Regions from separate parts of the Pseudomonas oplopanacis genome, predicted to be linked through region 2. Evidence: predicted binding sites of a transcription regulator. Region 2 holds the regulator's gene; the other holds the start of a gene.

Region 1 (4,420 bases), on a different contig from region 2:
CGAGTTTGCTGGCGGATGAATTGGGGGCGGATGCGTTGGTGTGTCTGGGTTATCCGTTTTACGCGGTGGGTAAACCGGAAAAACCTCGGGTTGAACATTTGGCGGGGTTGAAGACGCGGACGTTGATTGTGCAGGGCGAGCGCGATGCGCTGGGTAATCGCGAGGCTGTCGAGCGGTATGTGTTATCGCCGAGCATCGAGATGATGTGGCTGGTGGCGGGGGATCATGATTTGAAACCGCTGAAGGCTTCGGGGTTTACCCATGAGCAGCATTTGTGGGCTGCGGCGCAGAAGATTGCCTCATTCCTTCGGTGAGATTTTCAGTGCCTGTCCGGGCCTCTTCGCGAGCAGGCTCGCACACATTTGATTTCCGGCACACCCCCAATTTGTGTTTACAACAGATCCCCCTGTGGGAGCGAGCCTGCTCGCGAAGAGGTCGGGACTGGCACCATCACTTTCAAATTGGCAACAAAAAACCCGGAAGCTTTCACTGTCCGGGTTTTTTCATTCCAACAACGATCAGCGATTAAACCGCTCCACCAACGAATACTGGGTATTCGCCGTTTTCGTCAGCTCTTCACTCAACAGCGCCGAGTTCTGTGCCTGTTCCGAGGTCTGGTCCGCCAGTTGCGAGATATTGCTGATGTTGCGGCTGATCTCCTCAGCCACCGCACTCTGCTCTTCAGTCGCGGCCGCAATCTGGGTGGTCATGTCGGTGATGTTGGCCACCGCTTCGCTGATGCCCACCAGCGCCTGATCCGCTTCCAGTACCCGTGCCACACCTTCTTCGGCCTGACGATGCCCGGCTTCCATGGTTTGCACGGCGGTGCTGGCGGTCTGCTGCAGCTTGGCGATCAGGGCATGGATCTGCCCGGTGGATTCGCTGGTGCGTTGCGCCAGTTGGCGAACTTCGTCGGCCACCACCGCAAAACCACGGCCCATTTCACCGGCGCGGGCCGCTTCGATGGCGGCGTTCAAGGCCAGCAGGTTGGTCTGGTCGGCGATGCCTTTGATCACATCGACCACGCCGCCGATTTCGTCGCTGTCCTTGGCCAGTTGAGTCACGGTCAGGCCGGTTTCACCCACTACCACCGACAGGCGCTGGATGGCTTCGCGGGTTTCCCCTGCGATGTCGCGGCCGCGACCGGTCAGGCGATTGGCCTCCTGGGTGGCGTCGGCGGTGCGCTGTACGTGGCTGGCGACTTCCTGAGTGGTGGCGGCCATCTGGTTGACGGCGGTGGCCACTTGCTCGGTTTCGACGCGCTGACGTTCCAGGCCGCTGGAGCTGTTGTGCGCCAGGGTATCGGACTGTTTCGCTTGTTCGGTCAGGTGCTCGGCGGTGTCCTGCAGACGGGTCAGGCAGGTTTTCAGGCGGGCTTCCTGACTGAGGATCGACATTTCCAGGCGCGCCTGGGCGCCGCGGCTGTCGGTGTACATCTGCGCGATCAGCGGGTCGGAGGTGGTTTGCCCGGCCAGGACCAGCAGGCGCTTGAGACCACGCTGTTGCCAGCTCAACCCCATCAGGCCCAACGGCACCGACAGGCCGGCCGCCAAGGCAAAGCCCCACTGTGACGTCAGCGTGGCACCGATCATGAAGCTCAATTGGCTGACCAGAATGAACGGCAGCCAGTCCTGAAGCACCGGCAGCCATTTATCCGTCGATGGAATGGCGGACTTGCCTTGGTTGATGCGTTGGTAAAGCGCTTCGGCACGCTGGATCTGTTCGGTGGTGGGTTTGATCCGCACCGACTCGTAACCGATTACCTGGTTGCCCTCGAATACCGGCGTCACGTAGGCGTTGACCCAATAGTGATCACCGCTCTTGCAGCGATTCTTGACGATGCCCATCCATGGCAAGCCTTGCTTCAGAGTGCCCCACATGTGCGCGAACACGGCGGCCGGAACGTCGGGGTGACGGACCAGATTGTGCGGTGCGCGGACCAGCTCCTCACGCGAGTACCCGCTGATCTCGACGAACGCGTCGTTGCAGTAAGTGATCACGCCCTTGGCATCGGTGGTGGAAATCAACCGTTGCTGTGCCGGGAAGGTCCGTTCGCGTTGGGTAATGGGCTGGTTGTTACGCATGGCTTTTTCAATCCGCAAGGCTTTGACAGGTTGTCGGCGGTGCCAGGAATTAGTTGAAATTATTTTTCAATAATCAGCGGTGCGTCGCAAAACGAGCATTGCCTCAACTCGCGAGCATCGGATAGGTGAACAGCGTGAAGTGCAGCAGGTTCAGACCGAAATGGGTGGCAATGGCGGCACCCAGACCGCCAAAACGATAGGCCAGGCCATAACCGACACCGGCCAGGGTCGCCAATAGCACCCATTGCCAGCCAGCGCCCACATGCACCAGACCGAACAGCAACGACGCGAGCAGCAGCGCGAGGTTTTCGCCGTAAGGCAGGTGTTTGAACCGACGGCTCAGGCCACCCTGGAAGTAGCCACGAAACAGTGCTTCCTCGACCACCGTGACCAACAACAGATTGTTCAGCAGCCACAGCCAGGCTTGATCCGGCCACTTCGGCGCCCAACTGATCATGCCCAGCAACAACGCGCCACCCAAGGCCAGTACGGCACTCAGCGTCAGGGCGAGGGCGGTGGCGTAAACGCCAAGGCGCCAGGAGCGCCGGCCGACAATCCATGGGCAAACCAATAACAGCCAGAAGCCGATCAGCGGTTTGTCCTGATTCAGGTACATGGAAAACGGCACGGCATCAGCGGTGAGGTATTGAGGGGCGATCGCGCGTCCGTTGAAGAAGCCCGGGAGCAAGTGCATCGCCAGCGCCAGGGTCAGGATGATGAACAGGCCGTGGCCGAGGTAGCGGGCAATCGGGAGTTTTTGTTGGCGGACGGCAACACCGGCCGCGATCAGCAAGGCGATGGTGATCAAGGCCATCCAGCTGAGTTGGCCGTAGGTCAAGGCGAGGCCGAAGCCGAGGGAGAGTAAGGCCAGGTAGGTCCATGGCAGGGCGATCATTGAGCATCCTTATTAGGCAAAATTCTGCGGCATACCCCGGCCCTCCTACAGGGGGGGGTGGTGTTGGGCATGCAAAAGCGGCGGCGGATTATGGGACGCTAGCGGCACAAATAAAAACACCGCCCGAAGGCGGTGTCTGTGGCAGCGGGCGGTTACGCTGTTATCAATTGTCGCAACACATAATGCAAAATCCCCCCGGACTTGAAGTACTCGACCTCATTGAGCGTATCGATCCGGCACAGCACGTCGATCTTTTCCTTGCTGCCATCTTCACGGGTGATCACCAGCGTCAGGTTCATCCGCGGCGTCAGCTCCACGCCGGTCAACCCGAGAATATCCAGGGTTTCCCTGCCCGTCAGGTTCAGACTCTTGCGGTTCTGGTCCAGTTTGAACTGCAACGGCAGCACGCCCATGCCGACCAGGTTGGAGCGGTGAATCCGCTCGAAACTTTCGGCGATGACGGCTTTCACGCCCAGCAGATTGGTGCCCTTGGCCGCCCAGTCGCGGCTTGAGCCCGTGCCGTATTCCTGGCCTGCGATGACCACCAGCGGCGTGCCTGACGTTTGATAACGCATGGCTGCGTCGTAGATCGGCATTCTCTCCATGGTGGGAATGTAGAAGGTGTTGCCGCCTTCCTCGCCGCCAAGCATTTCGTTGCGGATACGGATGTTGGCAAAGGTGCCGCGCATCATCACTTCATGGTTGCCGCGACGCGAGCCGTAGGAGTTGAAGTCCCGCGGTTCCACACCCTTGTCGCGCAAGTACTGACCGGCCGGGCTGTCGGCCTTGATATTGCCGGCGGGGGAGATGTGGTCGGTGGTCACCGAGTCGCCCAGCAGCGCCAGCACCCGGGCCCCGGCGACGTCCTTGACCACCGGCGGCGGGCCGCCGATGTCGTCGAAAAACGGCGGATGCTGGATGTAGGTCGAATCGTCCTGCCACACATACGTCGCCGCTTGCGGCACCTTGATGGCTTGCCATTGCTCGTCGCCGGCAAACACTTCGGCGTATTCCTTGTGGAACATCGACGTGTTGACCTGATTCACCGAATCGGCAATTTCCTTGCTGCTCGGCCAGATGTCGCGCAAATACACCGGATTGCCATCCTTGTCGTCGCCCAACGGCTCACTGCTGATGTCGATGCGCACCGTGCCGGCCAGCGCATAGGCGACGACCAGTGGCGGGGAGGCCAGCCAATTGGTTTTCACCAGTGGATGCACGCGTCCCTCAAAGTTGCGGTTGCCCGACAACACCGACGCAACGGTCAGGTCGGCGGCCTGAATGGCTTTTTCAATCGGCTCCGCCAATGGCCCGGAGTTGCCGATGCACGTGGTGCAACCGTAGCCGACCAGCGCAAAACCCAGTTCGTCGAGATATTGGGTCAGGCCCGCCGCCTTGTAGTAGTCGGTGACCACTTTGGAGCCGGGCGCCAGCGAACTCT
Region 2 (4,420 bases):
CCGTTGTCGCGCGATCTGTTGGCGATGATCGGTGATATCGATGAGCCTCGTCAGGCCTGGCGCATGTTGCTGGCGCACCTGGCGCGGATGATTGCTACCCCGGAAGTCGAGCCGCTGGAAGAAGGCGGCGTGATTGCCATGGTTGGTCCTGCCGGCATGGGCAAGACCACCACCCTGGCCAAGCTCGCAGCCCGTTACGTGCTCAAGTACGGCGCGCAGAACATCGCGCTGGTGAGCATGGACAGCTTTCGCATTGGCGCCCAGGAGCAGCTCAAGACGCTGGGGCGCATTCTCAATGTGTCGGTGACCCACGTCGATCCGGGCCAATCGCTGGTTCAGGCGCTGGAGCCACTGCTGCGCAAACGCGTGGTGCTGATTGATACCGCAGGCCTTCAGGCCAGCGATCCAGCCCTGCGCATGCAGCTCGAAAGCCTGGCCGGGCGTGGCATCAAATCAAAAAATTACCTGGTGCTCGCAACCACCAGCCAAAAACAGGTTCTAACAGCCGCTTATCATAGTTACAAACGCTGCGGGCTCGCTGGCTGCATCCTGACTAAACTGGATGAAACGGCAAGTCTCGGCGAGGTGCTGAGCCTGGCGATCAGTCATGAATTGCCGGTGGCGTACCTGACCGATGGCCCGCGGATCCCGGATGATTTGCATCTGCCGCGCCGTCATCAGTTGGTCAGTCGCGCCGTAAGCGTACAAATGCAGGAAGAACCCAGCGAAGAAGCCATGGCTGACATGTTCGCTGATATTTACCACAGCCCGACCAAGCAGGTTGGCTAAGGTAGTAATGAACAGTTTTTGTACCTACATCGATGGTCTGCCATGCATTGTTCCATTTGCGAACGCGCAGCCAGTAATGTGGCCTCCGTCTATGCAAGACAAGGTAAAGAAATAACATGGGCAGCATGCATCCCGTACAGGTGATCGCGGTGACCGGCGGCAAAGGTGGCGTCGGCAAGACTAACGTGTCAGTGAATTTGTCGCTGGCCCTGGCTGAGCTCGGCCGTCGCGTCATGCTGTTGGACGCTGACCTGGGCCTGGCGAACGTTGACGTCCTGCTGGGACTGACACCCAAACGTACCCTGGCCGACGTGATCGAAGGCCGCTGCGAGCTGCGCGACGTTCTGTTGCAGGGCCCGGGCGGTATTCGAATCGTTCCGGCCGCGTCTGGCACCCAGAGCATGGTTCATTTGAGCCCGGCTCAACACGCCGGACTGATCCAGGCCTTCAGCGACATCGGCGACAATCTCGACGTATTGGTGATCGACACCGCTGCGGGCATAGGTGACTCGGTAGTCAGTTTTGTTCGCGCAGCGCAGGAAGTCTTGCTGGTGGTCTGCGACGAGCCGACCTCGATCACCGACGCCTACGCGCTGATCAAACTGCTTAACCGCGATTACGGCATGAACCGCTTCCGCGTCCTGGCCAACATGGCCCAGAGCCCGCAAGAAGGTCGCAACCTGTTCGCCAAGTTGACCAAGGTCACCGACCGCTTTCTCGACGTGGCCTTGCAATACGTCGGCGCGGTGCCTTACGACGAAAGCGTGCGCAAGGCTGTGCAGAAACAACGTGCCGTGTATGAAGCCTTCCCGCGTTCCAAGTGCGCCCTGGCGTTCAAGGCCATCGCGCAGAAAGTTGATACCTGGCCGCTGCCTGCCAACCCGCGCGGGCACCTTGAGTTTTTCGTCGAGCGCCTCGTGCAACAGACCGCAGGACCCGTCCTATGACAGCCAGTGGCTACAACCTCTACAAGAAGTCGGCACGTGACGCGCAGTACGAGCTGATCGAGCGTTACGCGCCACTGGTCAAACGCATTGCTTACCACTTGCTGGCCCGTCTGCCGGCCAGTGTCCAGGTTGAAGACCTGATCCAGGCCGGGATGATCGGCCTGCTTGAAGTGTCGACCAAATACGACGCCAGCAAAGGCGCAAGTTTCGAGACGTACGCGGGCATACGAATCCGCGGCGCCATGCTCGATGAAGTACGCAAGGGGGACTGGGCGCCACGCTCGGTCCACCGAAATACCCGTATGGTCAGTGACGCAATTCGCTCTATTGAAGCTAAAACCGGCCGTGACGCTAAAGATCACGAGGTTGCGGCCGAACTCCAATTGAGTCTCGACGATTATTACGGGATTTTGAACGACACCCTGGGCAGCCGCTTATTCAGTTTCGACGATCTGTTGCAGGACGGCGAACACGAAGGGCTGCATGAGGATGGCGCGAGTGCTCATCTCGAGCCGTCACGCGATCTGGAAGATGAACGCTTCCAGGCGGCGCTGGCGGACGCGATTGCCAATTTGCCGGAGCGCGAGCGACTGGTGTTGGCGCTGTACTACGACGAAGAGTTGAATCTCAAGGAAATCGGTGAGGTCCTGGGGGTCAGCGAATCGCGGGTCAGCCAGTTACACAGCCAGTGCGCGGCCCGTTTGCGGGGGCGTTTGGGGGAGTGGCGAGCGCGCTGAAGGCAGTGTGGGGACACTGCGAACGGGGCTGGTGCGGATTTGAACGGCACCGGTCGCGATCTGTTGTGCTCCAGACAGTCATCGAGTGAATTGCCGAATTGATTGAAATGGCGCGTCCAGGTGCTGGGCGCGTTTAAGACTGCTTGGAGGTCGAATTGGACAAGAACATGAAAATCCTCATCGTTGATGACTTCTCAACGATGCGGCGGATCATAAAAAACCTGTTGCGTGACCTTGGGTTCACCAACACGGTCGAGGCTGACGATGGCACTACTGCCATTCCGGTTCTCAACAGCGGGAGCATCGACTTTCTGGTAACGGACTGGAACATGCCTGGCATGACCGGTATCGATCTGCTGCGCCACGTGCGCGCCGATGAAAAGCTCAAGCACCTGCCAGTGCTGATGGTGACCGCTGAAGCCAAGCGCGAGCAGATCATCGAAGCGGCCCAGGCCGGCGTAAACGGCTATGTGGTCAAACCCTTCACGGCCCAGGCGTTGAAAGAAAAAATCGAGAAGATTTTCGAACGCATCGGTTGATCCACTGCGCCACGGGGGAGCTATGGAGCATAAAGAATCTTCACAGGGCGATTTTGAATCGACCCTGAAAAAACATGCCGTCGAACTGGTCGCCAGCCTTGAAAAAGGCAGGTTCGGCGAGGCTGTGCAACTGATCCATGAGCTCAATCAGACCCGTGACCGTGGCCTGTATCAGGAAGTGGGCAAGCTCACTCGCGAGCTGCACAGCGCGATCGTCAATTTCCAGATTGACCCGAACATGCCGCAAGCCGAGGAAGTGTCGCAAATCACGGACGCCACCGAGCGCCTGGGGTATGTGGTCAAGCTGACCGAGGCCGCGGCCAACCGCACCATGGACCTGGTGGAAAGCGCCACGCCGCTGGTCAACAGCCTGAGCGAAGAAGCCCAGGCGTTGAGCACGGACTGGAGCCGGTTCATGCGCCGCGAAGTCGGGGCTGAAGAGTTCCGTGAGCTGGCCCGCCGCGTCGACGGTTTCCTGACACGCAGCACCGAGGACAACCGCACGGTGTCGAGCAACCTCAACGACATCCTGCTGGCTCAGGATTACCAGGACCTCACCGGTCAGGTGATCAAGCGCGTGACCCAGTTGGTCACCGAAGTTGAAAGCAATTTGCTCAAGCTCGTCCTCATGGCCAGCCAGGTAGACCGCTTTGCGGGTATCGAACATGACCGTGAATCGATGCTCGCCGAAAAAGATCCACAAAAACATCTCTCTCAGGGTGAAGGTCCGCAGATTCATGCCGATAAAAGAGAAGACGTTGTGTCCGGTCAGGACGATGTGGACGATTTGCTATCCAGCCTGGGATTTTAGCGTTTCAGCATTCTAGGTTTTTTAGGTTTTTAGACCTGTAGGAGCACCCCCTTAATGAGCTTCGGCGCCGATGAAGAGATCCTTCAGGATTTCCTGGTTGAGGCCGGCGAGATTCTAGAGCAACTGTCCGAACAACTGGTCGAGCTGGAAAGCCGACCGGATGATGCGGACTTGCTCAATGCAATTTTTCGCGGTTTTCACACTGTAAAAGGGGGCGCCGGCTTCCTCCAGCTCAACGAGCTGGTGGAGTGCTGCCACATCGCCGAGAACGTGTTCGACATCCTGCGCAAGGGTGAGCGTCGCGTCGATTCGGAACTGATGGACGTGGTCCTCGAAGCGCTGGACGCGGTGAACAGCATGTTCGGCGAAGTCCGCGAGCGTAGCCCGGTCACCGCTGCGACACCTGAATTGCTGGAGGCCCTGGCCCGTCTGGCCGAGCCGCAAACCGCAGATGAAGCTGCACCGGTTGCTGAAGTGGTTGAAGCACCTGCCGCCGAAAGCGAATCGGGCGACATCACCGATAACGAATTCGAACAACTGCTGGACTCGCTGAATGCCGTCAAGGCTCAGGCCGAAGCGCCAGTGGCTGCACCAACG

The links. Region 2 encodes FliA, which starts transcription of late flagellar genes. Its sites were predicted from a motif close to CTAAAGTTTNNNNNNNNNNNGCCGNTAA; they were not measured.
Region 1: the regulator FliA is predicted to act here: its motif matches at 2,115-2,142, upstream of ACWKV5_RS03900 (methyl-accepting chemotaxis protein).

What each region holds. Positions count from the first base shown of each region.
Region 1 is NZ_JBSKHV010000001.1:812,206-816,625, reverse strand. Features, by position in the region: gene ACWKV5_RS03905 (alpha/beta family hydrolase) at 1-314, shown strand, start outside; gene ACWKV5_RS03900 (methyl-accepting chemotaxis protein) at 519-2,084, opposite strand; gene ACWKV5_RS03895 (lysostaphin resistance A-like protein) at 2,188-2,979, opposite strand; gene acnA (aconitate hydratase AcnA) at 3,132-4,420, opposite strand, start outside.
Region 2 is NZ_JBSKHV010000002.1:662,273-666,692, forward strand. Features, by position in the region: gene flhF (flagellar biosynthesis GTPase FlhF) at 1-789, shown strand, start outside; gene fleN (flagellar synthesis regulator FleN) at 906-1,736, shown strand; gene fliA (RNA polymerase sigma factor FliA) at 1,733-2,473, shown strand; gene ACWKV5_RS07415 (chemotaxis response regulator CheY) at 2,641-3,012, shown strand; gene ACWKV5_RS07420 (protein phosphatase CheZ) at 3,035-3,823, shown strand; gene ACWKV5_RS07425 (chemotaxis protein CheA) at 3,878-4,420, shown strand, end outside.